4 regions of the Paraliobacillus sp. JSM ZJ581 genome follow, and region 3 is predicted to be linked to each of the others. Evidence: riboswitches for the same ligand, from Rfam matches in the RefSeq annotation. Region 3 holds a riboswitch; each other region holds the start of a gene.
What was found. Region 3 has a riboswitch for thiamine pyrophosphate ahead of ACH6CY_RS04060 (ABC transporter substrate-binding protein). Riboswitches for the same ligand answer to the same signal wherever they lie in the genome.
Positions count from the first base shown of each region.

Region 1: another riboswitch for thiamine pyrophosphate. It lies ahead of thiT (energy-coupled thiamine transporter ThiT); the one in region 3 lies ahead of ACH6CY_RS04060 (ABC transporter substrate-binding protein).
Region 2: another riboswitch for thiamine pyrophosphate. It lies ahead of thiD (bifunctional hydroxymethylpyrimidine kinase/phosphomethylpyrimidine kinase); the one in region 3 lies ahead of ACH6CY_RS04060 (ABC transporter substrate-binding protein).
Region 4: another riboswitch for thiamine pyrophosphate. It lies ahead of ACH6CY_RS03590 (3-oxoacyl-ACP reductase); the one in region 3 lies ahead of ACH6CY_RS04060 (ABC transporter substrate-binding protein).

Region 1 is NZ_JBISEP010000003.1:76,188-80,915, reverse strand. Features, by position in the region: gene ACH6CY_RS03320 (EAL domain-containing protein) at 1-2,201, shown strand, start outside; TPP riboswitch at 2,270-2,367, shown strand; gene thiT (energy-coupled thiamine transporter ThiT) at 2,437-3,006, shown strand; gene ACH6CY_RS03310 (sodium:solute symporter family protein) at 3,206-4,728, opposite strand, start outside.
Region 2 is NZ_JBISEP010000005.1:87,109-96,755, forward strand. Features, by position in the region: gene yidC (membrane protein insertase YidC) at 1-345, opposite strand, end outside; gene ACH6CY_RS04915 (hypothetical protein) at 291-668, opposite strand; gene ACH6CY_RS04920 (type I restriction-modification enzyme R subunit C-terminal domain-containing protein) at 1,125-1,598, shown strand; gene ACH6CY_RS04925 (flotillin lipid rafts scaffold protein FloT) at 1,691-3,130, opposite strand; gene ACH6CY_RS04930 (NfeD family membrane protein) at 3,142-3,678, opposite strand; gene ACH6CY_RS04935 (CynX/NimT family MFS transporter) at 3,833-5,011, opposite strand; gene lepB (signal peptidase I) at 5,208-5,753, shown strand; gene ACH6CY_RS04945 (transcriptional regulator SplA domain-containing protein) at 5,811-6,071, shown strand; gene splB (spore photoproduct lyase) at 6,064-7,092, shown strand; TPP riboswitch at 7,296-7,398, shown strand; gene thiD (bifunctional hydroxymethylpyrimidine kinase/phosphomethylpyrimidine kinase) at 7,499-8,338, shown strand; gene thiM (hydroxyethylthiazole kinase) at 8,316-9,119, shown strand; gene thiE (thiamine phosphate synthase) at 9,123-9,647, shown strand, end outside.
Region 3 is NZ_JBISEP010000004.1:67,940-77,586, forward strand. Features, by position in the region: gene ACH6CY_RS04045 (SLAP domain-containing protein) at 1-41, opposite strand, end outside; gene ACH6CY_RS04050 (S8 family peptidase) at 208-1,170, opposite strand; gene ACH6CY_RS04055 (M42 family metallopeptidase) at 1,395-2,447, shown strand; TPP riboswitch at 2,580-2,689, shown strand; gene ACH6CY_RS04060 (ABC transporter substrate-binding protein) at 2,797-3,795, shown strand; gene ACH6CY_RS04065 (thiamine-binding protein) at 3,820-4,110, shown strand; gene ACH6CY_RS04070 (ABC transporter permease) at 4,166-4,924, shown strand; gene ACH6CY_RS04075 (ABC transporter ATP-binding protein) at 4,917-5,654, shown strand; gene ACH6CY_RS04080 (DsbA family oxidoreductase) at 5,745-6,449, opposite strand; gene ACH6CY_RS04085 (DedA family protein) at 6,766-7,368, shown strand; gene ACH6CY_RS04090 (RluA family pseudouridine synthase) at 7,430-8,116, shown strand; gene ACH6CY_RS04095 (nuclear transport factor 2 family protein) at 8,264-8,617, shown strand; gene ACH6CY_RS04100 (hypothetical protein) at 8,647-8,898, shown strand; gene ACH6CY_RS04105 (DNA-3-methyladenine glycosylase I) at 8,916-9,479, shown strand; gene ACH6CY_RS04110 (purine/pyrimidine permease) at 9,527-9,647, opposite strand, start outside.
Region 4 is NZ_JBISEP010000003.1:138,341-147,987, reverse strand. Features, by position in the region: gene ACH6CY_RS03605 (sigma-70 family RNA polymerase sigma factor) at 67-594, opposite strand; gene ACH6CY_RS03600 (DUF4256 domain-containing protein) at 882-1,448, shown strand; gene ACH6CY_RS03595 (SGNH/GDSL hydrolase family protein) at 1,562-2,656, shown strand; TPP riboswitch at 2,891-2,991, shown strand; gene ACH6CY_RS03590 (3-oxoacyl-ACP reductase) at 3,108-3,860, shown strand; gene ACH6CY_RS03585 (methyl-accepting chemotaxis protein) at 4,339-6,102, shown strand; gene ACH6CY_RS03580 (hypothetical protein) at 6,404-7,183, opposite strand; gene ACH6CY_RS03575 (ATP-binding cassette domain-containing protein) at 7,183-8,049, opposite strand; gene ACH6CY_RS03570 (GntR family transcriptional regulator) at 8,049-8,423, opposite strand; gene ACH6CY_RS03565 (siderophore ABC transporter substrate-binding protein) at 9,088-9,647, shown strand, end outside.

The sequences.
Region 1 (4,728 bases), on a different contig from region 3:
TAATTCTAACTGTTTTATATTTTGTCTTTCTATTATTTATTCAAGATATGGAAGGGATACATACGTTTGTAAATATTTGTGTATCTATTGTGGTTAGTCTAGTTGGATTTAAATGGGTGTGTCAAGCTAGCTTGATAACAAAAGAAAGAAGACGTCGTTTTTGGCTAATTATTGCAATAGGTTTGTTCTTTTTTTGCGTTGCTAATTTTATTTGGTTATATATGTTAGTTTTTTTTCAAGCAACAACATTCCCGATCGCTTCTCTACCAGTACTAGTCATCGCATATGTTTCTTTTTTAGTTGCACTGCTTTATAAAATAAAGACAATTGAAATGAAGGAATCAGTACAATCTTTTTTCTTTACTATTAGTGTATTTGTGACATTTATTATTGTAGTTCATATTTACTACTTTGTTCAACCGATTATGTCACTTGTGGATTATTCTAAAGGCATGACATTTTTTATTTTAGTTTTTCAAATATGTACACTGAGTATCCTGTTTGCGAATGTTTTCTTGTTTTATATATCTCGAAAAAGTATGGAAAAAGACTCGATTTTATTTCTTGTATCAGGCATGTTCTTTCATATGATAGGGGTTATTCTATATTTTTACTTTTCCGTTAATAATATGAGTGTTGTCATTGCCTACTCTCTTTGGACACTAGGTTTATTATTTTTTCTCCTTTCAGCAAAATTAGTAAAAGAGTATACGGAAGTTTCGGAATGGAAGATGGTGAAATATGTAGAAAGTAAAGAGTCTATATTACCGTATATTATTATTCTCATTTTATTGATTATGCTAATGGAAAGCTACCATTGGAAAATAAATGTATTGATGATTGGTATGATTATTATGCTGCTAATGATTATCGGTAGGCAGTGGTATGTCATGCAACGGAACAAAGAGTTAATGCAAGAATATAGCTATCTAGCATTTCACGACACGTTAACAGAGTTAAAAAATCGAACGAAATTTACGAAAGATTTAGAAACTATCATGGAAGAATCCGAGAGAACATCACAGCCTTTTTTAATGTTTTTGATGGATTTAGACCAATTTAAAAGTATAAATGATACAATGGGTCATAATGTAGGTGATAGGCTCTTATCCGAAGCGGCAAAGCGTTTAAAGCATGCTTTTGAGCCCGTCGGCACCGTTTATCGTATCGGTGGAGATGAATTTGTAATTATTGTGCCAAATGTAAGAAGAGTATTTGGCACGCTATATGCTAAAACAATATTACATTTATTTTCCAGTCCTTTTATAATAAAAAATCATACGATTACTATTTCACCTAGTATTGGTATTAGTGTTTATCCAGATGATGGACAAGAACAGGATACTTTGCTTCATCATACTGATGCAGCGATGTATTTATCAAAACAAAAAGGAAAAGCACAATATTGTTATTTTAATCAACAACTTTATCAAACTATTTTAAGAAAACGAAATATAGAAGTAGAGTTAAAACAAGCAATTGAATTCGAGCAATTTTCATTATATTTTCAGCCTAAAATTAATCTTACAAATGAAAGTGTAATAGGGTTTGAAGCATTTATACGCTGGGATCATCCAAGATTAGGATTGGTTTCCCCACGTGAATTTATCCCGATAGCAGAAGAGACTGGATACATTTTTGCAATTGATGAATGGGTTCTTTTACGTGCTTGTGAGCAGTTCAAACAGCAATTGGATGCAGGACGTGATAATTTGACTGTATCTGTAAATGTTTCTGCAAAACAACTAGAACAAACATATTTTGGTAAAAAAATTAAAAAGATTTTAGAACAAACAGGGATAGAACCAAAATATTTAGAATTGGAAATAACAGAAAGTGAAATGGGTAATATAGGGCAAACAATTGACACATTAAATGAACTTCATGCGATTGGTGTACGTATCGCAATCGATAATTTTGGTATAGGTTATTCCTCTCTTCATATATTACAATCATTACCGTTTGATACAATTAAAATTGACCAATCTTTTGTATCGCAGTTAGAGGAGAAGGAAAATATATCTGTAATAAAAACAATTATTGATATAGGGTTAAATCTTAACATGGAAGTGATAGCAGAAGGAATAGAGACCGCTTATCAAGCACGAACATTAGCTAATTTAAAATGTGATTATGGGCAAGGGTACTTTTTTTCAAAACCTTTGCCAATCGAACGGCTAAGTCAATTTCTTGAGCAGTAAGTTAAAATAATAGGTGTTTCACTTTACTATTTTCTTCAATGTGATACAATTGGTACCAAACTATATTAAGAAACCACAAGGGGAGCTAAAAGCTGAGATTGAACATTGTTCTGACCCTTTGAACCTGTTAGTTAGTACTAGCGCAGGAATGTGGAATGGCATATATGCAATACGATGTGTGTATATATTAGTTCTCCCTTGAGGTTTTCGATTTGTATAACAAGGGGGATTTTTTATGAAAAAATTAGGATTACTAGCTTTAATTGAAATATCTATTTTTGGGGCATTAGCTTTTCTGTTTGATCTTATCCCATCTATAAAGTTGTCTTCGTCTATCTCCATTTCGTTTGCTATGATTCCAATATTTATTCTAGCATTTCGTTGGGGAATAAAAGTAAGTTTACTGGCGGGATTTCTGTGGGGGCTATTGCAAATTGTGTTAGGCGATGCATATATATTAACTCCTGTTCAGGCATTTATTGAATATTTTATTGCATTTGCATTTATAGGATTTGCAGGTTTATTTTATCCAGTTATTCAGAAAAGTCTTCGCTCATCTAATAAAACGAAAACAGCAGTTTGGATTATTGTAGCTACGTTTGTTGGAAGCTTGGCTCGCTATTTCTGGCACTTTGTTGCTGGGTTTATCTTTTGGGGAGAATATGCGCCAGAAGATATGAATGTTGTACTATTCTCATTTTTAACAAATGGTGTTACGATGTTAGGTGCATTTGTTTTTTGTTCTATTTTACTTGTTTTGCTAATCAGCACATCACCAAGATTAATTATAAGAGATCGAATATAAAAAAAGAGATTAAATCTAGTTAACTAGGTTTAATCTCTTTTTAGTTGCTTAGCGTAAATTACCAATGACGTTGTACGTCGACAAATGCTAAAGTTAGCTACATCCAATTATTATTAAGATTTCTATCACCTTTTTATACGATAAATTAACATTTATCGATTCAGTCCATCCATCGCTAACCGAATATTTATGCTTTGGTTTATTGCATTTGATCAATAGGCACATTTGCTGTTTGGGAATAATATTGCACTTCTCTCTTTTCACGCACAAATAAAATGATCGTTAGGAATAAGGTGACGATCGTTGAAAAACCTAATAAGCCTAGTAAACCTAGCTCATGCAATAGTTTGAAAAAAACAACAGTAGAAATAGCCAGCACTACACTAAAGTAGACAGCAAGATAATCTTTTATTGAATGATTTTTTAAAGATACCTGTATATTCCGATAATTCGTTAAAAGGGTGACGCTAATAATTGTTAAAACATTGGTAGACATACCGATCCATACAGGATGAATATCTAAAAAGAAAACAGTAGGTTGCCATCCCCCTAAATGATACCATAGTAGTCCAGTAACAAAACCTGTGAGTAAAGAACTAACGACCGCATGTTTTGTAACAACAGGCCAAAATAATGCTGCAACTACTGGAGCAAATGTAGCAGCATTTCTTGTTGTCCATGCAAGTACATTCCACCAAGCAGATTGTTCTGTTCGTAGCAACCCAAATATTATCATTAACCCTGTAAGTAACAGCAGAGAAAGCTTTGTATAGTGAACTAACTGTATACTTGTTGTATTTGGGAAAATGGCACTCCCTACGTCTTTTCCCAAACTAGTAGCACCAGAAAATTGACATGGTGCTCCCCAACTCAATGCACAAGCCCAAATTCCCAAGAAAAACAATCCAACTAAGGGGGCAGGTAAAACTTCCATTAAATATTTTGGTAAGGCAACTAATCCAAGTGTTTCTCCTGGAATAACGATTGCCGCTGCTAAACCAAATAGAATACCACATATAATAAAAGGAATACCTAGAAAAACAGCTCCGATTACCCCTTTTTGCCCCTCTTCAGGTGTTCTGCAGGATAAAGCCATTTGAAATGCAGCTTGTGCTAAAATGACATTTACTAAAAAAGTGCCAAACCATGCAACAATTACTTGAATCCCTACTGCATCGAAATGAAACATGGATGGATTAGTTTGAGCAAGTTGCACTAAACCCTCTATACCTGGGTTAATAAAAAAAGCGATCGTGCCAATAATAAACATGCTCAAAAATACAGTACTGTTCATTGTTTGTGTGAAAGCAACCGACCACATTCCCCCAGCTTGTAAATAGATAAACAATAAAATAGCTGTAAATGCAATCGAGACACTAAGAGAAATATTTGTAAACACATTTAGTGCAGAAGCAAAGGCGATAGCAGTTGCAACCGACCACATTGGAAAAGCAAAAGCAGTAATTAATCCAGCAATTCCTTTGGCAGCTCGACCAAATTGATCACCAATTAATCCAGATACGGTAACCATCATACGTTTGCGAAATGACTTAATCATTAACAATGCAATAATTAAAACTTGAACCGTTTCAGCAATGCCATACCAAATAGCAGAAATACCTGTAAGATAAGATAATTCCACAATCGAAATATAAGTTGACCCTGAGAATAAGCCAGTAATACAAAATGCAACTGTCCACCATCGAAAATTTCGACCGCCAA
Region 2 (9,647 bases), on a different contig from region 3:
TTTCTCTTGGATTGCTTCCATTTCAGGTTTGATGATTGCCATCTTATCACGCATTTGATAGCTTTTTTTTGATTGTTTTAACATTAGTGGCATCAGCGCTAAACGGATGAGCACTGTAACAAAAATAATCGATAAACCGTAATTCCCTCCTAAGAAAGACGCTACGCCTTTTATAATCTCCGAGAATGTTAGAACAAAATATTTATCAAAAAATCCTGCTGTTTCTGGATCAATTGGCTCGCCTGATGCAGCTGCTTGACAGCCCGATAAGACAATTACCGCTAATAAAGCTAAAATAATAAACCGATATTTTTTAATGTAGGTAAATACAGATTGTATGTGCATATTTTTCCTCCTAGTAATGTTCGTAAGTTTAGATAGAATATGGAGGAATGGGTGTCTTCATCATCATCTGGGCTTTCTTTGCGCTTCATTTTTATCGTGATCCATTTGCGAATGTCTTGCCACTGACTAAGATGGAAGATTGCTTCTTGTGTACGAAGATAGACAGCGTGATAATTATTTTTAAATGCATGACGCTGTTTGGACAGTTGATGATGTGTTACATATAGCAAGCCATAGGAACATATCAATGCAATATAAAAGGTCAAATAAATATACATTGGATGAAGGTCACTATATAATTGTCCAATTAATTCTAATGTCATCTGTATTCACCTCCTATGCTTGAAAAGTTGAAGTCTTATTTTATGATGATACAATGATAGCGGAAAGTCAAAGGCGGATTTGTGTCAAGTTCAGTATTTACGAAACATTTTTTTCGTTTCTTACGTATACATGTCAAAGGATTGTAGAAGGTTAAAAATTGACTTATATTTTACGAATAAATTTAATAAAACATGTCCCCTTTTTTTATTGAAAATAAACGTTGAATAGATACAAAAATAAAAGCGATGATTTTTTAGCATTTAGGAAACAGTCTGTTATTTATAGTAGGCTATTTTGATTTAATTATTATTGATGAAGGTTACCCTATTATTTATCACAACTACAAGGCAAACTTTGATTACTTTGATAGTATCTTAATTGGATTAACAGTCACGTCAAAAGATGAATTTGAAGTAATAGCTGAGGGGAAAGCTAATTTTTATGGTGCAAATGATCTGAAAAACTATCGAAAACGAGTTAGTCAATATTTAAAAGAACATCAAGACAAGCTAGCCATTTATAAGTTGCATCACAATAAACCATTGACGAAACAAGATGTGGAACAATTAGAGCATATTTTATGGGATGAGTTAGGTACAAAGGAAGACTATCAAAACGAGTTTGGTGATACATCAATAACAAGACTGGTTCATCAAACGGTAGGACTTGATCGAAACACAGCTTTAGCAGCTTTTTCAGAGTTTTTATCAGAGGAACGATTGAATAGTCATCAAATTAAATTTGTTCATCTTATTGTCGATTATATTGTTTCCAACGGTTATTTGGAGAAAAAAGTATTAAGAGAAGATCCATTTCGATCATTCGGTAGCATTACCGAATTATTTCAGAATAATATAGGAGATGCACAAGGTATTATTCAAGTAATCGACCAGATTAACAACAATACTAATTTCACAGAGGGTGCTTAACTAAAAAAAGTGCTAAACTTCCTCCAACAACTATAATAAGTAAAATCCCCCTACATCTTTTTATTAAAGACATAGTAGGGGGATTTGAATGTTTACACTTCGGGTGTATTCGTAGTCGTTGGCTTTAAGTTTTCGTTGATTTTCTGCTCATTTTTATTGGCTACTTGGTCTAACATGCCTTTTAAATCAACGCCGGAAACGTCTTTTAAAGTTTCTGGGAGTTGGCTCATTAGCTTGGTCACGTAACTGCTCATGCGTGTTGCGCCATCTCCTTCACCATTACTATTATCAACCACTGTTACTTTGTCAATCGAAGCAACAGGTTCTGCTACTCTTGCTGCAAATTCAGGAAGCATTGTAATAATCATTTCTAATATAGCTGCTTCGCCATATTTGGCCATTGCGTCTGCGATTTTTTCTTTTGCTTCTGCCTCGGCAAGACCCTTCATTCGAATCGCGTCCGCTTCAGCTTCCCCGTCCAATCGAATTTGTGCCGCTTCCGCTTCGGCTTGCTTCACACGAGTAACTTTGTCTGCTTCTGCCTTTTGTTCCGTCGCATAACGCTCTGCTTCCGCTTTTTTTGAAATTTCTGCTTCATATTGACGTTGTTTTCTTATTACTTCTTTTTCATCAATTTCAATCTGTTTATTTTTCTCGACAAGCTGAACTTGCATCTCTTCTTGTTTTACTTGTTGTCCAGATTTTGCTTCTTGCAATTTGTACGCCATATCTGCTTCCGCTTTAGCTGTATCTTGCTCGCGTTTGTAGGCAGCGATTTTAAGTTCTTTTTGTTTTGTTGCTTCTGCGATTTGTGTTTCGCTCACAAGTTCTGCGCTTTTCCCTTCTCGTTCTGCTTCAGCTCTTTTGATTCTAGCATCTCTTAACGCATTCGCTTCAGCAATCTGGGCATCACGCTTCACTTCAGAAATACGTGGTTTACCTAGCGCCTCTAGGTATCCATTATCATCTTGCACATCCTTAATAGTAAAAGAAACAATCTGCAAGCCCATTTTCTTTAAGTCAACTGCTGCTTGAGTTTGTACTTCTTGCGCAAAGCGTTCACGATTTTTATAAATTTCCTCTACAGTCATCGTACCGAGAATGGCTCGCAAATGTCCTTCTAATACTTCTTGTGCTTCCTTACGTAATTCGGAATCGTTTTTCCCTAAAAATTGTTCACCGGCAGTAGCAATTCCTTCTGTAGTACTTTGCACTTTAATAATGGCGGTACCGTTTGCCATAACAGGAACGCCGTTTTCTGTGTAAACATTTGGTGTAGATATATCTAAGCTGTGTGATCGAAGGCTAATATTCTCTGCTTGTTGAAACACAGGAACAATAAATGCGCCTCCACCACGAACGATTTTTATTCCGCTACCATCATCGACTTTATGCACGTTTTTATTACCTAAGAAACTACCAGTGACAATCATTGCATCGTCTGCACCCACTGTTTTATAACGAACTGCAAACAGTATAACAAATGAAACAATAATCGCAGCGACAACACCAATTACAATTAAAAAGTCCATCTCTACTCCTCCTATAAATCATTAGTAAGTGCAGCAACATATAAAATTTGTTCTTTTACCTCAATCACAACAATCTCACTTCCTTGTTTTAAGTCAACATAATCAAAGCTTCTTGCTGTTTCACTTCTACTTCCGTTGGTAGAAGCAATGAAAACCTCACCATACCCATTAGCCGGGATGGAAGTAATCACCTCTCCAGTTTTCCCGACTAAATCATGAATAGAGACGGAAGTTGAGCTCTCTGCATTGGAGAGCGGTATTACTAATAAATAATAAATAACGAAATAAGCAAGTAATCCAATCATTAGACTGATTATAAGTACATAGATGTGTGAAATACCTGTATATTTGGTAAGTAATACGCCTGATCCACTAACAACAGCTAGTGTTCCAAATAAGAGTAATGGATTAAACACTTCTCCTAACCCCTCAAAAAGCCCTTCAAAAATATCACCTAAAAACAATGAAAGGATCGCAACGGCTAGACTGCTCCAAAGTAGTATCCAATAAATTTCTAAAATCTCAATATGTACCCCTCCTTTTATCAAAACGCTATAGTATATATACGTTTTAAATTTAAAAAAAGCTCCAATATATTAAAAAAAAGGGGCAAAGCATGTGTTCAATTCATGCTTTGCCAGCTCTATCATCTATTAATTTACAACAATACATGAATGGATAAACATTTCTTACACCAAAAAATCACACATATTTATCTCTTGTAGCACCAATACCAAATACTATCATTAAAATTGATATAAGTAGAATAACGATGATTGGAATGGTCCAAGAATGGCTAAAATCATAAATAGAGCCAATCAGAATGGGGCCAATTGCTGCGAGTAAATAGCCAAATGACTGTGCCATGCCAGATAGTTGGGCTGATTGCTTTGCGTGCTTTGCTCGTAACCCTAATAATGTAAGAGCTAAACTCATACTTCCACCTTGAGCAAATCCAATTAGTGTAATGAAAAGGGCGAGAAAATGGAAGGAATCAGCTAATAAAATACCACTAAATCCGATAATTGCTATGGATCCGAGTGTAATAATAATACTTTGTTGTTTTTTTAACCGTCCTGCAATGATTGGAGTCAAGAAAGCAGTGGGCAAACTAACAAATTGCATATACGATAATAACCAACCACTTGTTGCAATGGAAACGCCTTGTGCTTGTAATATTTCAGGCAACCAAGAGATGGTTACGTAAAATAAAAACGATTGTAATCCCATAAATAATGTGACTTGCCATGCTAAAAAAGAGCGTAGAAGATTACTTCCAGTTGTTGCAAAGAAATCAAGTTCAGTTGTTTTTGGTTGAGTGCGATATAGAATGAACCATATAATAAGAGCGATGAATGTTAGAGTAGACCAAATGGCTAAGGTATACTCCCATCCTAATCCTGCTGTTTCAGCTAGTGGAACACTTACACCAGAGCCAATAGCGGCAAAAACGGACATGCAAGTTGTGTACACGCCAGTCATTGGGCCAATGTGATTAGGAAATTTTTCTTTAATAATACCTGGCAATAATACATTACAAATGGCAATGCCTAACCCGATAAAAGTTGTTCCAGCATACAATGGAATGCTATGAGGAATTATACGAGTAATGATACCAAGGAATAAAAGAATTAGTCCGATTAGGACGGAAAGTTCATTGCCTACGCGGTTACGTAGTTTTGGTGCTAATGGCGACATAATTGCAAAAGAGAGTAGTGGTAAACTAGTGATTAGTCCAACATTCCAATTTGCTAATCCCATTTGATCACGGATAGTACCAACTAATGGGCCGACCGATGTGATCGCAGGCCGTAGATTGAAAGCTACAAAAATAATTCCAATCACAAATAATATATTTTTTGTTGAAAAACGTTTCGACATAACGACAACTCCAAATGAATAAAGTGTTATATAAAGATAGTATAAAACAGTAGGGCATACCTAGCAACTTTCCAAAAAAGTATTTTCTTAGGACAATTAAAAGATTCATTCACATAACGATACAGATAAGTGATAGAATAATAGAAATAATACTTTTGATTAAAATATAGATTATTATAGAAAGAAGTGGAAATTTATGCTTAATGGGATTGTACGTGAGCTATTCTCGTGGCTAAAAGCAATCATTATTGCATTAGTGATTGTGTTTGTAGTACGAGAATTTTTAATAACGCCTTCGATTGTCAAAGGAGAGTCCATGTTTCCAACATTTCAAGATGGAGACCGTATTATGATTAGCAAGGTCACTCCAATTGATCGATTTGATGAAATTGCTTTTCAAGCCCCAGATGCCGATGAAAATTATGTGAAGCGAGTAATCGGATTACCAGGCGACTCGATTGAAATGAAGGATGATGTACTATATATTAATGGAACAGCGTATCAAGAAGAATATTTAACCGATGAGAAGCAAGCTTTTTTCGGTAATTCTTTTACGGAAAATTTCACACTGGAACAAATAACAGGAGAGACGGTGGTGCCAGATGGATACTTATTTGTTTTAGGTGATAATCGTCCAGTCAGTAGAGATAGTCGTAGGTTTGGCTTTATTGAAGAAGATTCGGTTATCGGTGATGTTGTCTTTCGTATTTGGCCATTAAATGCCATTGGTATACCTAAATAATATTTTTTTTCATTCAGGAGACACTACACCTAACTTAAAGAAAGTTAGGTGAAAGATATGGAAATAGAAAACAAATCTTTTCATCCAGGTGACGTTGCTTATGTGATTATAAGAAATCCACATGTTCAAGGTGTTGCCAATGTTCAGCAGGCTGCAGTGGTAAATCATCCTAATCGTCCAAATGAGTTAGCATTATTCATGTATGAAACATATTACCCGCTTTCTGAGGAAGTTGCTATTTATCAAACAGAGCATGAGGCAGAGGTAGCTTTCCAACAAGCATTCGGTAATACGGAAGTTGAGGGATACGATGGTTAAGCCATTTGTCCCTCAATTAGTTTATTTTGAACCTAAAGCAATGGATTATCCATTAGGGAAGTCATTGTATGAAAAATTTTCTAATATGGATATAGAAATTAGAGAAACGACGTCACATAATCAAGTTCGCAATTTACCTGGAGATAATGATTTTCAAAAGTATCGTAACGCTAAATCAACACTTGTGGTGGGTCTCAGAAAAACATTAAAATTTGATACGTCAAAGCCTTCTGCAGAATATGCAATACCGTTTGCGACAGGATGTATGGGGCACTGTCATTATTGTTACTTACAAACAACGATGGGAAGTAAGCCGTATATTCGCACGTATGTGAATACCGAAGAAATTTTTGATGCTGCGGAAGCATACATGAAGGAAAGGTCACCTGAGATAACTCGCTTTGAAGCCTCTTGTACATCTGATATTGTTGGGATTGATCATCTAACACATACGTTAAAAGGAGCAATTGAATATTTTGGTCAGTCCGATCATGGTCGATTACGATTTGTAACAAAATTTGCTCATGTTGATCATCTTTTAGATGCTGATCATAAAGGAAAGACACGCTTTCGTTTTAGTATAAATGATGATTATGTCATTAAGTTTTTTGAACCGGGTACTTCTAGATTACATGAGCGATTGGAAGCCGCTGCTAAGGTTGCACAGGCAGGTTATCCATTAGGTTTTATTATTGCGCCTATATATTTACATGATGGGTGGAGAGAAGGTTATATTTCTATGTTAGAAAAATTAGAGGCAACACTTCCTCCTGAAGCAAAGAAAGATTTAACCTTTGAGCTTATCCAACATCGCTTTACAAAACCGGCAAAACGAGTGATTCAAAAAAATTATCCAATGACAAAATTGGAATTAAATGAATCGAAGCGAAAAACCAAATGGGGAAGATATGGGATATGGAAGTATGTCTACACGGATCAAGAGCAAGAAGAGATGAAACAAGTGTTTATTGAAACAATTAAAAAATTATTTCCAACTGCTTTTGTTGAATATTTTACGTGATCTTAGATTATTCATAGTAAATGTTAATGCTACGGTAATTTTTAGATACTTCACTTTCCACTGGCGAGGCTTCGTGTCTAAAGATTACTAACAAATCAATTCTTTCATATAAGTATAAATCATGATGTGTGATTTAAAAGTTATGCCGCATATTTGACAAATAAGTGAAATAATGATTAATTTAGATTATACTATGAATAAATAGAAACCACTAGGGGCGCCTACCGGCTGAGATAAAGAGTATTCTTTGGTCCCTTTGAACCTGAACTGGGTCATGCCAGCGTAGGAAAGTGGAGTCGGTTCATTGAATTGATGCAACAAGATAGATAAATGCATTCAACCACTCCATTGCTTAGGAGTGGTTTTTCTTATTTGGTATGTATTCGATTGCAGAGGAGGAGAATAAATGAGCAATATTGTTCATGCACTAACTATTGCGGGGACGGATCCAACAGGTGGTGCTGGTATTCAAGCCGATTTAAAAACTTTTCAAGAACGTGAAGTGTATGGGATGAGTGTACTAACATCTGCCGTTGCACAAAACACACAAGGGGTACAAGCTGTGCATCATCTGCCAATTGATTTTATTGAAAAACAATTAGATGCTGTTTTTCAAGATATCAAACCTCATGCGATTAAAACAGGCATGCTTTCTACAGTTGAAATGATGGAGCTTATTGCAACATATGTATCACCAGACAGTATACCGTATGTGATTGATCCAGTAATGGTTTCTACTAGTGGAGATGCTTTAATGGAAGAGAGTTCGCGCAAGGTGATTCGAGATACATTAGTACCTAAAGCAACGGTTGTCACACCAAACATTCCAGAAGCTGAAATCTTAGTAGGTTTTACCATTAAAAATGAAGAAGATATGAAAAAAGCAGCCAAAGTCATTGTGGAAGATTTAGGTGCAACATCTGCAGTTGTTAAAGGTGGACATTTAGATGGAAAAGCAGTTGATGTATTTTATGATAGGGAATTTCATTTTTTAGCGGTCAATCGAATAGAGACGAAAGATACACATGGTACAGGGTGTACGTTCTCAGCTGTCATTACAGCTGAACTTGCAAAAGGGAAATCAACATTGGAAGCAGTAAAATTAGGCAAACAATTTATTACTGATGCGATTCGTTATCCATTAAACATCGGGAAAGGGAATGGTCCAACGAATCACTGGGGTTATCGATTACAAGGACTACCAAATCAAGGGGGAAATAATAATGAGTCTAACAACACTGATTAATGCTGTTCGTCAGAAAAATCCGTTGGTTCATAATATTACGAACGAAGTAGTTGTAAATTTTACTGCGAATGGATTGTATGCAATAGGTGCTTCACCTGTGATGGCTAACGCAATGGAAGAAGCTGCGGATATGGCAAAAAATGCGGATGCCTTGTTATTAAACATTGGCACATTAACGGGGGACCAAGCTGATGTGATGATCGAAGCTGGAAAAGCTGCCAATGAAAAAGGCATTCCAGTTGTTCTTGATCCAGTTGGTGTAGGTGCAACACCGTATCGCAATCAAGTAGCATCACGAATTTTAAATGAAGTAAAACTAACGATGATTCGCGGAAATGCTGGAGAAGTTAGTCAATTAGTAGGATTAGAAGCACAAGTTCGAGGAGTAGATTCATCGGGTTCATTTGATAACATATCCATTGCACGTCATGCGGAGCAAGAATTAGGAATCCCTGTATTGGTTACTGGAGAAAAAGATGTGATTACGGATGGTAAAGATTTATTTGAAGTATCAAATGGTGCACCTTTATTAACCAAGGTAACAGGAACGGGCTGTTTACTAGGTTCTGTTGTTGCAGCATTCCTAGCAACAGGTGAGAATCATGTTAAAGCAGCCGCTGCTGCTGTTGTCTTTTACAATGTCGCTGCGGAAAAAGCCGCAAAAAATGTGAACCACCCAGGCAGCTTTCAAATTGCATTTTTAGATGCGCTCGCGTCAACAACGAGTGAGGATGTTTCAACACATGCAAAAATAACGCATCGTATTTTAAGTGAGGGATAAAAGATGTTTCGGCAGAAAGATTTAGCTGTATATTTTATTATGGGGAGTAATAATGTTGGTGATAAAGATCCACTAAAGGTGTTGCAAGCCGCCTTAGATGGTGGGATTACGATGTTTCAATTTAGAGAAAAGGGAGAAGGGGCGCTAACTGGCAAGGACAAACGCTTATTAGCAGAGAAAATGAAAGTATTATGCGAACAATGCGATGTCCCGTTTATTGTGAATGATGATGTAGAACTTGCTATTGAAGTGATGGCAGATGGTGTACATGTTGGACAGGAAGACGCTTCGATTGATGAAGTGAAGCAACGTTGTCCAAGCTCATTTATTGTTGGAGTTTCCGCAACAAATGTTATAGAAGCAGAGCAAGCTGCTAAGGCTGGTGCTGATTATATAGGTGCTGGACCTGTCTTTGCTACAAGTACGAAGAAAGATGCAAAGACCCCGATCGGGTTAGAGGGGCTGAAACAAATGAGAGAGAAAATTGGTGACACGCCAATGGTTGCAATTGGAGGCATTAATGCGTCT
Region 3 (9,647 bases):
ATTGTACGATTCCAAGCATTCTCAAAATTGAGTTGCTGCATAATCAACCCTTCTTTCTTATCAGATTGTTAATGATAAGTATAACAAGAAACAGAGGAAAAGTAGAATCATTTCAAACAATTGATAAAAAATGCTAAACATGCTGTATGATATGTAGTAAGACAAAATCATGGTATACAGATGATTTTATCTTATGTGTCTGAGGTATTATAAACGATATGCACGCATGGTTAAGTTGTCGAAGGTAGTTGATAGGGAGTCCAATAAAGTAAGATAAATAAGTCCATTTCCTTCAAATTTTGTATTAAAACCTAGTGGAATGGTACGTCTAATTAATTGTGCGTAAAGCTCAGTTTCTGTTAATTCACGTTCAAACTGCCTCGTTGTTACGTTTTTTATTAGTGCTAATGCGCCTGTTACGTGGGGGGCAGCCATTGATGTTCCACTTAATATGGCGTACCCACCATTTAAATACGTAGATGTAATGTCTTCCCCAGGGGCAACTAAATCTATGTTACTGTTTGAGTTGGTAAAACGAGAGGATCGATGCTCCGAGTCAATAGCACCTACGCTAATAACTTCATTATAATAAGCGGGATAAGAAAATTCATTTGTCTGTTGGTTTCCATCTCCGTCATTCCCTGCTGCACAGACAATGGGGATGTCATGGTGTAAGACAGCTTTTTTAATTACTTTGTGTAATGCAGGTAAGTCATCTGCACCTCCTAAAGACATGGAAATAATGTCTACCTGTTGTGCTGTAGCATATTTAATTCCTTTAATGATCCAGTCATATTCACCATTACCATCTTTATCGAGCACTTTTACGATTAATAGATTTACTTTTGGAGACACACCTACAACCCCTCTATGATTTAAACTAGCTGCAATTGTGCCAGCCACATGTGTCCCGTGTCCGTTGTAATCCTCAAAAATCTTTGCATTTCCTCCATCATCTGTAGTGAAATTTTTACCGCCAATAATTCGGTTGGACAACTCAATATGTTTTGTATCACATCCAGTATCTAGAATAGCAATGGTTACACCTTCCCCTTTTGTTTCTTTCCAAATGTCAGGAGCTTGTATCATCTTCACACCTTTTGGAATTTCATTTGTTTTTTTCATTTGTTTTACAACTTTGAAATTAGCAAGATGCATCTTATTATCCATGTATCATCCTCCTAATAAATATATGTTTTTAATACCCTTATCGTAGCAAGGTTTACAAAATTACAGTAGAGGCATCTACAACAAAACGATATAGATTTATGCACAAATTTTGCTAAGGAGGGTGGTTGTCGGTGAATAGGAATAACGCTAAAATAGAAAGATAGGTCAAAATAGCTTTATACACATATAAAAACAACAATGCTAATAAAAGAGGAGAATCATTGATGACGAATGATCCAAATGTTAAGGAAACAAAACAACTTATTAAGGATTTAGTGTCTATACCAAGTCCATCTGGAAACACAAATCAAGTGATACAACACGTGAAAAGTTTACTGGATGAAATAGGGGTGAAATCAACAAAGAATAGAAAAGGCGGATTAATTGCAACGGTACCCGGACAAAATGAAACACAACATCGAATGTTAACCGCACATGTAGACACGTTAGGTGCGATGGTGAAAGAAATCAAATCCAACGGTCGATTGAAGTTAGATTTAATCGGTGGATTTGTTTATCCTTCAATTGAAGGAGAGTATTGTAAGATTGAAACAGCTAACGATACAGTAATTACGGGTACTATTTTAATGCATCAAACTTCTGTCCATGTTTATAAAAATGCTGGAAGTGCAGAAAGAAACCAATTAAATATGGAAGTTCGTTTAGATGAAAAAGTAAAAAATGAAGAAGATGTACGTGCGCTTGGTATTGAAGTTGGCGATTTTGTTTCCTTCGATCCTCGTGTACAATTAACTGATGCCGGATTTATTAAATCAAGACATTTAGATGATAAGGCAAGTGTTGCTATACTCATTCAATTATTGAAAAGAATCAAACTAGAAAATATTTTACTACCATATACGACACATTTTCTTATTTCAAATAATGAGGAAATAGGATATGGAGGCAATTCTAATATTACACCAGAAACTGTGGAATATTTAGCTGTAGACATGGGAGCAATCGGTGATGGACAGCAGACAGATGAATATACTGTTTCGATTTGTGCAAAAGATTCAAGTGGACCATACCATTATGGGCTTAGAAAACATTTAGTGGAGTTGTGTGAAAAAAATCAAATTGGATACAAATTAGATATTTATCCACATTATGGTTCTGATGCCTCTGCTGCGATAAAAGCGGGTCATGATATCGTCCATGGTTTAATTGGACCAGGCATTGACTCCTCACATGCGTATGAGCGCACTCATGAAGATGCGCTAGTCGAAACAGAAAAACTATTGTATTATTATGTTCAATCTGAATTAGTCGAGTAAAAAGCATGGATTACAGCGAACAATCAATATATATTTTGTAGTAGATATAAAGAATGCATTTATCCAAATAAATAATACTTGCAATTAAATTCTACCTATGGCAAAGTGGATAGTGTAGAAAATTGAATAGGTTGTTTCATGTGGGGGGACCGGTGTTGCCGGTTGAGATTGTATCCAGAAGATACTGACCCTTGGAACCTGATCTGGCTGAGACCAGCGTAGGGAACATATCTGGACACGTAAATCATCATTGATATGATAAGGTATGCACGCTATAGCTCTCGCTTAGCGTGCTTTTTTGTTTCGTGTTGTATGTTCCTCTAAAAATAACTTAAGGGGGGAATTATTTATGTTAAAGAAATGGAGTTTGTTAGCTATCAGTGTTTTATTTTTTATTACGGGGTGTGCGAGTGAGGAAAATCAAGAAGAAGTAACAGATGAATCATTAGAAAAAGTGAAATTGGTGCTAGATTGGACGCCAAATACGAATCATACTGGTTTTTACGTTGCACAAGAAAAGGGCTATTTTGAAGAAGAAGGATTAGAGGTGGAAATTGCATTACCAGGTGAAACAGGTGCAAATCAAGTAGTCGCATCAGGAAAAGCAGCATTTGGTATTAGCGCACAAGAACAAATAACAGAAGCTCGAACACAAGATATTCCTATTGTTTCCATTGCGGCGATTATTCATCATAATACATCTGGATTTGCATCACCAGCTGATAAAAATATAACGTCGCCAGCTGACTACGTTGGTAAAACCTATGGAGGTTGGGGTGCGCCAGTAGAATCTGCAGTGCTTGATTCATTAATGAAACAAGAAAACGCTAGTGTTGAGGATGTTAATATTATTAATGTGGGCAATACAGATTTCTTTACTTCGGTAAAGCGTGATATCGATTTTTCATGGATCTATTATGGCTGGACTGGTGTAGAAGCTGAATTGCGTGGAATGGAACTAAACATGCAGTATTTAACGGATTATTCGGATAAACTAGATTATTATACCCCTGTAATTACATCTAATGAGACAATGATTCAAGAGAATCCAAAAACGATTGAAAAATTTATTCGTGCTGTTTCAAAAGGCTATCAATTCGCAATTGATAACCCTGAAAAAGCAGCTGATATTTTAATAGAATCTGTACCTGACTTAGATGACGAGTTAGTTAAGGCAAGTCAAAAATGGTTGTCACCTAAGTATCAAGCAGATGCAAAAAAATGGGGCATACAGGATGTGGAAGTTTGGCAGGATTATGCGAACTGGATGTATGAGAATGAATTGTTAGACGGAGAATTAGACGCTGAATCAGCATTCACCAATCAATTCTTACCTGAAGATAAATAAAGAACTCGGAAAGGAATGAGCAGTATGGCCAATGCATTAGTTAGTATTCAAATTATTCCAAAGTTAAAAAATGGTGGAGATACGATTCCACTTGTTGATGCAGCAATTGCTGTAATTGACGATTCTGGAGTGAAATATGAGGTACATCCATTAGAAACAACAATGGAAGGGCAATTAACAAAATTATTCGCTGTTATAGAACAAATGAATCGAAAAATGATTGAGCTAGGGAGTTTAAGTGTAATTTCACAGGTGAAAGTATTCTACAAACCCGATGGTACGTCTATGGATCGATTAACAGAAAAGTATCATTAAGATTGGAGGAATGGCGAATCTGTTTCTTATATTGATACAGATTCGCATTTTATTTATGAAAAAAATAGTAAGACGCTATAGTCCAATATTTGTTATTATCGTAATTTTGTTTATTTGGCAATGGAGCAGTCAGTTATTTTCTATTCCTAGATGGCTATTGCCAGCACCAACAGTTATTCTAAATGAAGCAATCAACGGTTGGGATTCATATACCTATCACCTTGTATCAACAACTTATTTGTCTATCGGTGGTTTGATAATTGGTGTTAGTGTTGGATTGATCGTCGCGATGGCTTTACACTTATTACCGGTTGTTAGACAAGCGGTTTACCCATTACTCATTCTTTCTCAGAACATTCCTATTATTGTTCTGGCACCATTACTTGTCATTTGGTTTGGTTTTGGGGTTTTGCCTAAACTGATCATTATTACACTCGTTTGTTTTTTTCCTATTGTAGTAGCAACGTTGGACGGATTTCGACAAACATCATCTGAACTCATACATTATATGCAAATGGCAGGTGCAACAAAAGGACAACGCTTTCTTAAACTAGAATTCCCGCATGCATTACCTGCCATCTTTTCCGGATTAAAGATATCTGCTACATATAGTGTAATGGGAGCAGTTATATCTGAATGGCTTGGTGCGAATAAAGGTATTGGTGTCTATATGACGTTGGCGCAATCATCGTTTCGAACAGATCGTGTATTTGTAGCGATTGGTTTTATTATGGTACTATGCTTAGTCTTTTTTGCCGTAATATTAATACTTGAAAAAGTCATGTTAAAAGGTGGGAGGCACGTTAATGGGTGAATTAGTAGCAACAAACATTGCGAAAACATTTAATGGGAAAAAGATATTAGCAGGTCTTTCTTTTACCGTGAAAGAAGGAGAATTTGTCACTATTTTAGGGCCTTCTGGAAGCGGGAAAAGTACACTTTTTCATTTAATTGGTGGGATGCTTCAACCGGATGATGGTACATTCATCCTTGATCAAGAAGAGATCACGGGCAAACGTGGGGCGATAAGCTACACGCCACAATCACCTTCTTTACTGCCATGGCGTACGGTACTTAAAAATGTAGTGTTAGGCTCAGAAATTAGTGGTGAGGTAGATAACGATAAGGCTCGGTATATGTTGGGAAAAGCAGGGCTACAAGGGTATGAACATGCATATCCACATCAGTTATCTGGTGGAATGCGTCAGCGTGTCGCTTTCGTGAGAGCATTGCTTAGTCCACAAAAGTTTATCTGTTTGGATGAGCCTTTTTCAGCATTAGATGAATTTACACGATTAGAAATGCAGCAATGGTTGTTAAAGATTTGGGAAGAAAACAAAAAATCGATTCTGTTTGTCACACATAATATTGAAGAAGCACTATATTTATCTGATCGAATTCTTGTTTTGTCAAAAAAACCAGCAACGATAGTAGAAGAATATATGCTGCCATTTGCTAGACCACGTGATCAAAATCTATTTCTGACAGATGAGTTTTTACAATGGAAACGGGAGATATATCAAGCATTACAAGGGAGCTTATAAATGAATGGTTTAAACAAGAGAAACCGAACGGAATGATCGTTCGGTTTTTAATATTTAGTATTTATTTTCTTATCAAGCTCGTAAAAAACTTTAGACATTACAAGAGTCATCTGTGCAGACACCGTTGTCTGTAGATGAAAGATTTTCAAATTGCGGTTTTTCTTCGGCCCATACTTTTTCTAAAGCAGATGTAAATGTTTCTAATGGCTGTGCTCCAGAAATTGCATATTTTGAATTGATTATAAAGAAAGGGACACCAGAAACACCATACTTTTTAGCTAATGCTTCATCGTCACGAACTTCTTTGGCATATGCATTTTCATCATGTAAGATTTCAAGTGATTGCTCTCGATCTAAACCAACAGACTCAGCAATGTTTGCTAATGTATCGTGATCGCCAAGATTTATATTTTCAGTAAAATAACCATGTAGTAGCTGTTCTGTTATGGCAGTATCCTTATTGAATTTTTTGGCAAATTTAACTAGACGATGAGCCATAAAGGTGTTGGTTGGTATCATATTATCAAAATGATAAGTTAATCCTACCGTTTTTGCCTGGTTACCAATATTTTCATTTGTTTTTTTTGCTTCGTCTAGAGACATGTTGTATTTTTCAGCTATTGCTTCGTGAATCGTTTTTTCACTATTCACTGGTGAATTAGGATCTAATTCAAAACTTTTATATTCTACTTCAACGTTTTCACGATGTTCGAAATTATCTAGTGCTTTTTCTAATCTTCGTTTTCCAATATAACAAAACGGACAAACAAAATCAGACCATACTTCTATTTTCATCATAACAAAACCCCCATTTTTTGATTACTATGTTTTGAAAATAATGTGAATATACTCAGCAAGTAATCAAGACTTAATTATTATCATGCCATAACCGTACTAAGAAATAAAAATATATGCTCATACATACGTAAAACTTAATAGGCATAGGTAATTTATCATAATGTTTGTCTTGCATGAATTTCACTTAAAACGCATAATGTAACTGGAGTAGATTTGTTAGTAGAATAACAGGATAGTTTGTCAGATTTACATATACATTTAGTTTTCTTAATTTAAATATAAAGAGATTGAATCAAAGATAGGATGAAGATAAATGCAAGATTGGTTACTTGAAATTATGAATAATTATGGTTATATCGGAATTATATTTTTAATCGCTGTAGAAAATATTTTTCCACCAATTCCATCTGAAGTTATATTAACATTTGGGGGTTTTTTAACAACGACAACATCACTAACTATGTTCGGTGTTGTAATAGCTTCGACACTCGGTTCAGTATTTGGTGCTGTCGTACTTTATGTTGTTGGAGCGTCTATATCCACAGCAACGCTTAAGAAATTTGTAGCTAAACGTGGTCACTATCTACGTTTAGAACAAAATGATGTTGACCGTGCGATACATTGGTTCAATAAATATGGGGCTTGGAGTGTTTTTATTTGTCGCTTTATACCACTTATAAGAAGTTTGATTTCTGTACCAGCTGGACTAGCAAAAATGCGATTTATTCCTTTTTTATTGTTAACAACAATTGGCACATTGCTATGGAATACAGTATTGGTTGGCCTAGGTGCATATGTTGGAGCGTCTTGGAATGAGATTGTTACGTATATGGATACGTATTCTAATATTCTCTACGTTGTACTTGGATTAGCATTTATTGCGCTAATTGGTGTTTATATTTATAAGAGAAAATAATTTTGTTCATGCTATAATGTTATGCTATTCTTGTAAGGAACATTGAAAGAGGAGAAATTTTATGGATATTCCAATATTGTACGAAGATAATCATTTATTAATTGTAGAAAAACCAGTCAATATACCTGTTCAGGAGGATCAATCTAGGGATCTCGACTTATTAACGATGTTAAAGCAAGATATAAAAATTCGATATGATAAGCTTGGAAACGTATATTTGGCATTATTACATCGCCTAGATCGCCCAGTAGGTGGAGCAATGGTGTTCGCGAAAACATCTAAAGCTGCATCTCGTATGGCAGACAAAATAAGAAAACATGAAATGAGAAAACAATATCTTGCTGTTGTTCGAGGTGAAATAGAACAAAAAGCAGGAGAGTGGCAAGACTATTTAGTAAAAGATCACAAGAAGAATCAAGTACGTGTTGCAAGAAAAACAGAAGCAAAAGCGAAAAAGGCGATACTAGATTATCACGTTTTAGCAATAGCAGACGGACTGAGCTTAGTAAAGATTAATTTACAAACAGGAAGGCCTCATCAAATTAGAGTGCAATTTGCATCTAGAGGTTATCCTTTATATGGTGATCAAAAATATGGTTCAAAGGTAAATAAGATTGGACAACAGATTGCTTTATGGTCACATCAATTGACTTTCAATCATCCAGTTAAGGTTGAGGAGGTTTTACAGACATCGACTCCACCAAATAATTATCCTTGGGATATATGGGGAAAACATCCATTTATGTAATAATGTAATTAGTTTTATAATTAAACCGTTAGCAGCTAAATGAACAAGTACTTTGGCTGCTTTTTGAATCGATTAAACAAGTGTAAATCGATTAATCGTAAAAAACAATATGCTATACTAAATACAAATAGATGCAGGAGGATTTGAATGAATAAGCATGCATTTTTTAGGGAGTTTAATGAAGCGTTAATGCACGGAAATATCACACATATTTTAGAAAGTGTCACAGCTGATGTGACATGGGAAATGATTGGTAATGATACGATTTACGGCAGAGATGCACTCATTGAAGCCCTCGCTGGAATGGATCAAACAATGGCATATAAATTGAAAATGGAACACATCATCATAGACGGTGCAGAAGCAGTAGTTAATGGAATCATTGAAGTGACTACGAGATTAAATGAACTAAAAACGTATGGTTTTTGTGATATCTATCAATTAGCTGAAAATGATGCTGATAAAATAAACAAAATAACAAGTTATGTGATTCAAAAATAGTTGAATTTTAAAGTATGGAGGACGGAGATATGAGTGAAGATAAGCAAGCTGAAACCAAAGAACAATTACTATTGCAAGCTGTAAAAACACAGCGATCCATTCTTCAACTACTAGATCATACGCTATATGATACATACCAATCAGAAAAAAATAGACCAATAGAAGAACAGAATAAGGAATTACTTTATTTAGCACAACAAGTTCGAACAATTATCGGTAAAAAACCGAAATTGAAGGAAGTATATCGAAAATTGCAAGAAGAGCATGGAGTAGAATTGTGACGGGAGGGCGTATTATAATGAAACGTTGTGATTGGGTCAATGATGATCCTTTATACATTAACTATCATGATCATGAGTGGGGTATACCCGAATATGATGAAAAGAAGTTATTTGAATTGCTCATCCTAGAAGGTGCTCAAGCTGGACTTAGTTGGTATACGGTGTTGAAGAAACGAGCGCATTATCAAAAAGTTTTTGACCAGTTTGATCCCACTAAAATTGCCCATTATTCCGAACAAAAAGTGGAACAATTGCTCCAGGATCCTGGAATTATTCGAAATAAATTGAAAATCCGATCTACTATTACGAATGCTAAAGCTTTTTTAACTATAAAAGAGGAATTCAGTTCATTTTCGTCCTATATATGGCAGTTTGTTGATGGTGAACCAATAATTAATCAGTGGACAACTATTGGAGAAGTACCAGCAACAACAGCTATTAGTGATCAAATGAGTAAAGACTTAAAAAGAAAAGGCTTTAAATTTGTTGGATCAACGATATGCTATGCATTTATGCAAGCGAGTGGAATGGTAAATGATCATATTGAGTCGTGTATTTGTAGAAATAAGATAGGACGATAAATTAGTTAGTGGAATTTAATAATGGATAGAAACAGCTCAACCGAAAGCTATTCGACACAGCTGTTTCTTTGTTCGCGCCATAATTGTTCCAAAAGAATGACTAAACCAGTTCCTACTAGTAATCCGTTGCTCATGATATTTTGAATAATAGAAGGTAATCCATTGAAT
Region 4 (9,647 bases), on a different contig from region 3:
TAATTTTCCAATACTTCATGTGGAAAAGCTAGGAACTTTAGTGCTAGTATGGAATTAGGATCAAAACTATTTTTCTATTTTTGGAAAGTTGCTATCTGTCTTTTCCTCTAGTATTTGTTTTATTTTTGGCTTGGCTAAGCGAGCCCAATTTTTCACTGCATTCTCGGTTACGTTTTCTTGGTGTGCGATTTGTTTTATCGTTTGTCGATGAATGATATACCCGTTAAACCATTTCATTTGATTGGCTGTTAATTTTTGCTGAATTGCTGCTAATAAATATGGGTCAAAGGGTAACTGGTTGTAGTACACAAGACTGTTTATATCTGTGAGCGCAGCATATTTCTCTTTTCTTTTTTGAACGGATTTTTCTTTTCTCAGTAATGTGAAAAATGATTTTTGAATGGAAAAGTATGCATAACTAGAAAATTTCCCTTTTTCTTGATCATATGTTTGCCAAGCTCGCCATAGTGCGATGATTCCCTCTTGATAAAATTCCTTTTCTGCATCACGTATGCCATATTTATAGAGAAGGTGAAAAATCATCGGTTCAAAATCAGACAGTAATTGCTCAAATGACATTTCCTTATTTCGCATCTATTCGCCCATTCCTTCCAAAGGTACCTTGGTTTTGTTATTCCGCCGGTAAAGCAAGCATAGTTAAATATTGCAAAACGAACAGAATCGGTAAGTAAGAAAATAGATCTTAAAATAAGAGGAAGTTGCATTAAAAATAGAGGATACAAATGTAAAATTGAAACTTGAACTATGTTTTTATAAATTTGCCCAAAATGGGGCAGCCTTTTGTCACATTCGATCATCTCTATATAAAGTTTTAAAAATGGATAAAATCTTATCATCTTTAATGGAAAAAGAGGAGAGTAATGCATATGAATCATAAACAATTGTCGTTAGTACAGCGTGAAGAATTATTGACTATTTTGAAAACACGTTTTGAAAATAACATGGACCGACATAAAAATTTAAAATGGAGTAGCGTAGATGCAAAACTCAAGATGAATGAGGAAAAAATGTGGTCATTACATCAAATGGAAATAACGGGTGGTGAGCCCGATGTGTTAGAGTATAATAAGAAGAAGGATGAATATAATTTCTATGATTGCTCAGAGGAAAGCCCTAAAGGTCGTAGAAGTTTTTGTTATGATCGTGAAGCACTGGAATCAAGAAAGAAATATAAACCGAAAAATAATGCAATAGAGCTGGTAACTACGATGGGGATTGAACTTTTAACAGAAGAACAGTATCGAAAGCTTCAGGAGCTTGAAAAAGTTGATAGAAAAACATCGAGTTGGATACAAACACCTGCGAGTATTAGAAAGCTTGGCGGGGCACTTTTCTGTGATCGTCGTTATGAAAGAGTTTTTGTATACCACAATGGAGCGGAATCTTACTACGCTGCAAGAGGATTCCGTGGCTTACTACGAGTGTAAGTAGACTTTTAGAGATCGCTTTTTCAAAAAGCACAATAAATAAAGTCTTTTCTTAAAAGGGACATAGATATATTTTAATTGATGTAAATATAATAAAGACTGGGGAAATGGTTATGTCCAAGAAAGTAATTTTCATTTTATTTGCAAGTGTTATTTTTGTTGGCCTAATAGTTTATGGTAGTTTACAATACAATCAAAAATTGAAAACAATAAGTAAGCAAGCGCAGAAGAAGATGGAGCAAAGAGTGCACCAATCAGAGCAAGAAAATAGAGATTTTTATACGAAACTAATCAATGAGAAGAAAATTCATTTCATGGTCATTGGGAATGGTTTAGATGAGGAAGAAACATTGCAACAGCAAATAAGTAGTCGAATAGAAAAGAAATACAATAATAAAGTGTATCAACATCAAATTACGAAACAAGGGGCAGATGTGTTCGATGGGTTATTTATGTACGAGAAGGGAAAGAAAGAAATAGAACAGGATTTAGTAATGATCGTTTTTGGCAAACATGATATCGATCGTTTAACGCTAGAGCAATTCGAAAAAAATTATGAAACCCTACTTAATCGAGTAATTGCTGATCAACCTCGAGCAGAAGTCTTTACATTTATTGAAAATGGCTTAAAGAATAATGAGAAGTATGTAAATGCTATTGAAAAAACATCTGATTATTATGGCGTTTTTTCCATTGATGGTGAGGAAGTGTTTGATACTACTGGGAAGTCTATTGCGCAAATAACAACTGAAGAGGGAATCCCTAACGAAGAAGGATATAATTTATATGCTGAATCGATTTTTAACACGATTAATGAAAATGTTATCAACAATAAAACAATCACTTATGCACGTATCGATCCATTACATCAGTTGACCAAGCATGATGATTTTCGTTCTATTAATACACCAAAGGAATCAGATGGATTTGTTTTAGTGGATGATTATTACTCATCTAGTACAATAAATCATTCGATTCGCTATGAATTTACTGGTGATTTACTAGCATTACATCTAAATAATACGGGTGGTGTAATGGAGGTTTATTTAGATGGCGAATATGTGCAACAATATGATTTGAATAATCTACCAAAAGGAGCAATCCACCTGTTAATCACAGATGAATTGAAAAAAGGCGAACATATCGCTCAAATATTTGTTAGAGAATCCGGAAAAACAATACAAATAAAATCACTTATCACAAAATAAATGTGTCTGGACATGCATATCACTTTTGTCTAAAAAATAGGACATTAGGGATCCAAAGTGGTCTAAGGGTAAGAGTAGAAGCAGTATTTGTCATGTGATTTTGAGCAGGATCAATAAGTAAATTATGTTAAAACGCATGTTAATTTTAAACTAACTAAGTCAACGAATTATGCTAATAAAACATAATTCGTTGACTTAAATTTCTAAAAACGATAACATGTAATATAATTTAATAGTACGCACTAGGGGTGTTATTTAACTGAGATGAGTATTACCTCAAACCCTTTGAACCTGAACTAGCTAACACTAGCGTAGGAAAGTGTAGAACCTAATTACATACTTAAAGAGCGAACTCTATATATACATGTAGTTATTTGTTTTACGCAATTTTCCTATGAAAAGGTTGCGTATTTTTTTGTTTTATCAAAATAAAAATATAGAGGTGGGTATGATGACTAGAACAGTATTAGTAACCGGTAGTAGTAGAGGTTTAGGGGCAACTATTGTAAAAACTTTGGCACAACAAGGATTTCAAGTGGTTATCAATTACTATAAAAGTAAAGATGCTGCTGAGAAGCTCGTTTCAGAGATTGGTGAAGAGAATGCTATTGCAATTCGAGCTGATGTGACAAATCGTAAAGAAGTAGATGAATTGATAAAAAAGGCAACCGACTATTTTGGTCAAATAGATGTTGTCGTCAACAATGCATTAGTAAATTTTAAATTTGATCCAAACAAACAGAAACCTTTTACAGAACTCACTTGGGATGATTACCAAAAACAAATAGATGGGACATTAAAAGCAGCATTTAATGTAGTTCAAAGTGTCGCACCTCAATTTATTGAGCGACACAATGGAAGTATTATTAGTATAGGTACTAATTTATATCAAAACCCTGTTGTACCTTATCATGAATATACAACAGCAAAAGCTGGATTAATCGGCTTTACTCGTAATATTGCTTCTGAATTAGGGGGATATGGTATAAAAGCAAATGTTGTTTCAGGTGGATTATTAAAAACAACAAATGCTAGTGCTGTTACAACACCAGAAGTATTCGATTTGATTGCTCAATCAACACCATTAAAGAAGGTAACTACACCTCAAGATGTGGCAAATCTGGTCGTCTATCTATCTTCGGAATATGCAAACGGTATTACAGGTCAGAATTTCACAGTAGATGGTGGTTTGACAATGAACTAGTAGCTTAACCCCTTGAAAGGTGGCGTATACTAGACAATTGTTTTTTAATTTATAAAGATATAATGACAGACGAAAAGCACCTTTAAGGAAAATGATTAAATTGGACTATATTACGAATCCATAGTTTCTTCTCTCAAACGTCTGCCTATATAGCCTAACCAATACCGATATTTAATCAGTATAGAAGACTAATAGCCAAGAGAAAGGAAGAAGAAATAATTGTTACAATGCTTGGATTAATCTTTTTAAATCTATTAGAATAACGGAAAGTTATGGCAACAGTTATCTCGTATAACACAACTGCAAGTATAAGAACAAGAATGATTATCTGATAGAACTGTTTGCTCATTCTTTTGAACTAGATAATCTTATCCTATTGTGGTAAAATATACATGTGTTTTCTACTTCAATTTTTTTTTTGAAAATGAGAACTCCTTGTCAAGATTTACATAATTATTTTCGAGGAGGAGAAGGAAAGATGAAAGGACAGAGGCGTTTAGGTCTCATGGGAAAAGCATTGAATAAAATTTCAATTCGCTCCAAAATATTAATTACCATTGCAGTTGCTATTTTAACGAACCTATTTATTGGAGGGACAGGCTTATACAATTTGCATAAAGTTCAACGTTCGTTGGAAATAAGTTTACATCACCATGCAAAAAATACCGAGCTAATACGAGCGGTAGGGCTGGATCTTTTTCAAAGAATAACCGCTGAAAGAGCACTACATATGTATGAACCTGGTACGGATGAGTTTAAAAGTCATCTAGAAGACTATGAAAAACAAAAAGAACAAGCAGATTCCAGATTTAATGAGTATGTAGCACAAAATATGAATCTGCCGAAAGAACTGGAATTTATAGAAGCGTATAAAGAAGCGGAAGCTGAATATGAAGCTATATCAGATCGTATTCTTGAAAATATCTCTTCTACAGATCCTGTTGTTCGTGAACAGGGGATGCTTCTTTCTTATGGAGAAGGATATGATAAGTTCAATGTTATGGAAGAGAACTTGGATGTAATTGGTGAACTGTACAATGAAGAAAATGAACGGATGAGAGAGGAAGTAGCGTCCGATTATCAATTTTTACTTTGGTCTACAGTAGGTATTATTATTTTATGTGTACTACTTAGTTCAATATTAGGATGGGTTATTATTCGTGCCATCAAGCACCCAATTGATCATTTGCGTGACCGTGTGAAACAAGTAGCTCAAGGAGACTTAACGGTACAAATTCAATCGATAGCAAATGATGAACTGGGAGTACTTTCTAAAGATTTTAGAACAATGGTTGATGAAACACAATCGTTAATCACAACCGTCGGAGATTCAATTCAGGATGTTAGTGCATCTGCGGAAGAACTAACTGCTATCTCAGAAGAAACAACTGTGACTAGTAAAAATATTCAAAGCGCTATTGTAAATATTGCAGACGGTGCTTCTCAGCAAGCTTCACTGACGGAGGCTGCTCACAAACAAACATTAGAGTTATCTGACAATATTCAAAGAGTCAGCGAGAAGACTAAGGAAATTAACGGTCTGTCCTCTCAAGCTGAGCAAGTTTTAAGCGGTGGTGTGGATAAAGTTCGTGTGCTTCAGGAACATACTGTACAATCGGATGGAATGCAACGTAAGGTGGCGGAAGAGATCTCGCGCTTATCTAGTACAATGGAAAACATTAGTTCAGTCGTTCAAACGATTAATGATATTACTGAAAAAACAAAGTTGCTTGCCTTGAATGCAAGTATTGAGGCTGCTCGTGCAGGTGAAGCTGGACAAGGTTTTGCTGTAGTAGCGACTGAAATTCGCAACCTTGCTACACAGTCATCTGAAGCAACGGGGCAGATTAAAAATACAATATCTAATATCAATTATGAGTTCCGAAACACCTTAGCTATTATGAAGGAAACGGAAGGAATTGCCAGCAAGCAAAGTCAGGTCGTTACCGAAGCTGGTACGGTTTTTGAATCTATGTTTACGACATTTGATCAAATTATCACTTCTATTCATACGGTCGGCAGTGATATGCAACAAATGGAACAGTTACGAAATCATGTAGTAAAAGCGATCAAAGAAATATCTAATGTTGCAGCCGAAGCTGCATCGACAACAGAAACGATCGGTTCTTCTTCTTCCGATCAACTGGATGCATTACAGTCATTATATACATCAGCTGAACAACTGCATGCCTTAAGTGAAGTGGTTTCTACTAGCATTGCAAAATTTAAAGTGGACAAGTAATCGAGCTTTGTTTATAACTTTTTTTGCATGAGAGAAAGGTCAAGCGTTCCTTTATACGAGGACGCTTGATCTTTTTAAATGCGACACTGTATTAGAACTTGATTCTTTCGCTTCAATCATTATCGTACAGGCGTATTCTGAACCGATTAATGTTAAGAAGAACATAGATATAACCAAGTTCTTAATTTTTAAATCTTATCAATTAAATGATCATTACATTAAGTGCTGCTCTTTTTTTATTAGTAGTAGCTATGCGCAATGGTAGTTTCGGTACTATGATGAGTTGCAATGGCTTTCGTGTTTACATACTTATTGATGTCCGTTTTGTTAATAGGCGTATCATAATGAGTGTTGCGACAATGACAAGGAAAATCACTGGTAAAGCAAGTGCTTCTGGAACAACCTCTAAAAACGAAAAGCTTTTAAATAGAGGTGTGTCTAATGCTAATCGAAGCATTGAATCTTTTACTCCGATAAGGGTTACCCCAATGATAATAAACAATAGCCCACCAATAACGCCTAAACGTTGAAAAGCGGCTCCAATCAACCACCCAATGATGTAAAAAACAAATATATTAATGCTAAATAAAGAGAGCGAGAGTATGACATTTGTCTCTAGACTGATAAACGGTGATAGAATCATCGACAGAACAATCTCTGCAATGATATTTCCGTCAACGTCATTCACAACATCTACCATAATACTATTTATACTAATGTTATCTGAGGTAAAGGCTGTAAAACGATTAATAATAAACAATTCTACAAGATTAACAACATAAAGTATAATAGGAATAATAATCGATAGACCAATACTTGCAATCACATTGCCATAAAAATAATTTTTCCTCGTAATTCCATTTTCCACGTAGTGGGTTAGAAAACTGATTGCAATAATTCCTATAACAAACATATAGATGTTACTTGAAATGTAGCCAGCATAATAAAATGAATCTACATTTGAACTGAAGAACTTTTGGATTACATTGATTAGCGTGAAAATTCCTAGACTAAAAAGTGTCCATTTCATTTGTATGGCTAACAAATCTAATCCGGATTTCGTAAAAGTTACTGGTTTCATTATTCAGCCTCCTTTGTTAGTTGAATGAATAAATCTTGTAGTGAGACAGGCCCAACCCTAAGTCCTAATTCTTTTGCGAAGGCTTTCTCAGCCTCGTTCAACTCGCCATATAATGTGATCGACTTCGTGTTACCAAGTTGTTCTTCATTTAATACATCTTTATCTTCAGCAAATGCCTCTACTGATTGTTTATCTCCAACCAGAGTTACACCATGAGCTATTAATTTATCGTAGGGTTCGTGCAAAAGTAACTCCCCATTGTTAATCATAATAACCTCATCGAATAAATAATCCATTTCGGATACGAGGTGGGTGGATACAATCATGATTCTTGGATGCAATTCTTGTTCTTTTAATAGTTCTTTATAAAATAAATCTCGTGCAGGTGCATCCATACCAAGGTATACTTCATCAAAAATTGTAATTGGTGATCTGCTTGCTAATCCTACAATGACATTAAAAGCTGATTGTTTCCCTGTAGACAACTTGTGTAATGGCTTTTCATTCTCAAGCTTGAATTTTTTTAACAGTTCTTCTGCATAGTTCACATCAAAATTTGGACGGTATCGATTGATGTCCTTGATTAAAGCAGATGGTCGGCTAGTTTCTCCAGTGAAGTCCTTGTTATACATAAAAGTTATTTGTTGCATGACTTTAGCATTTTCAAAGGGTTCTTCACCATCAATTAGTAATTTACCAGATGTAGGTTGACGAAATGAGCCAAAGATGGATAGAAGGGAGGTTTTTCCTGCACCATTTCTACCAAGTAAACCGTAGATTTTTGGTTCAATAATTTTAAAGTTTAGGTTATGCAAGACTTGATCACGTCCATATGCAAGATTGAGGTTTTTCGCTTCGATATGCATTATTGTTCACTTCCTTTCACTTGATTAATATAGGTTAGAATTTCTTCATTTGTAATTTCTAATTTATTGGCTTCTTGAACGAGTGTAACAACATAATCTTTTATAAAGGATTTACGTCGTCTATGAAGCAATTTTTTTCTTGCTCCCTCAGTGACAAACATGCCAACCCCCCTTTTCTTATATAGTACTTCTTCTTCAACAAGTTGATTGACCCCTTTTGAAACGGTCACATGGTTGATTTTATAAAAATTTACTAATTGGTTTGTAGAAGGTGCCTGATCGTTAGGTAGTAACTGTTTGTTAATTATTTGATCTTCAATTTGTTCACGAACTTGTACGTAGATAGGCTTATTTTCTTTAAAAAGGTTCTTCATAACAGTCCTCCTTTCACTTCCGTTGTTATATAGTTATATACTTATGTATATAACTATATAAGTGAATTTATTTATTGTCAATATTTTTCTGGATTTATCATAAAGAGTGTATAAGAAGCGGAAATGAATGATTGTATGGTTAAAAAAGTCATTACAGCTAGTAGGTGTAAGATAGTGTCTGGAACATAACTATACACACAGTAAGAAACTAACTATTATTTTGAGGTAAAGAATTATCATTCGCTTTTTATATCGCCTGAATCATTTAGCTGTGGAAATATGTGATATTTATTGGAGGTAAAGTGTCAATTTCTTCATGGGATGTATCGCTGACGAACCGTTCTTTATGTAATATAGTAAAATTTACTGCTATAAAAGCGAGTATTACTTGAGAGGGAATTTATAAAAAGAAGTTGAAAAAATTTTGGTAGTTTTATATTTGGAAGTTAATAAATAGGGTTGCTAAATTTTTTTGATTTGTTATACTAGTTCATAGAATTGAAATTGATAATCATTATCATATATTTGTGTTGTTGCTTTGCACTATGTGAGATAGAGGCAATTATGATTGAAGAAAACATAAAAATATAATAAAGATATTAATTTAATCAATTCAATAATCTGTTTATCCATAAAGTTTATATATAAGGGGAGAGGTATCAAAATGAGAAAGTTTACATTAACCATCTTTATAGCAATGTTTGTTTTTGTACTGGCAGCTTGCTCAAATGCAAGTGAAGAAACCGGTAAGACTGACGCGAATGAGAAAGCAAACGATTCTACTGAATCTACAACGGTAGAAGTCACGGATGCTCATGGAACTGTTACTGTTCCTGTAAATCCTAAAAATGTAGTTGCTTTAGATAATAGAACGTTTGAAACGTTAGCTAATTGGGAAGTTGAATTATCGGCAGTTCCTAAGGATGTAATGACTGCTGATTCACCATATGTAACGGATGAATCCGTTCAAAATATAGGAAATCACCGTGAGCCAAATCTTGAAACTATAGCGGCTGTAGACCCTGAACTTGTAATTGTTGGTCAACGATTTTCTGGCTATTATGAAGATATAAAAAAATTAGTACCTAACGCAGCTGTTATTGATCTTAATGTGGATGTTTCTGAAGAAGCTGATAAACCTGGTGAGAACTTGGTGAATGGGTTGAAAGATACTACCATTACTTTAGGACAAATTTTTGATAAAAATAAAGAGGCTGAACAATT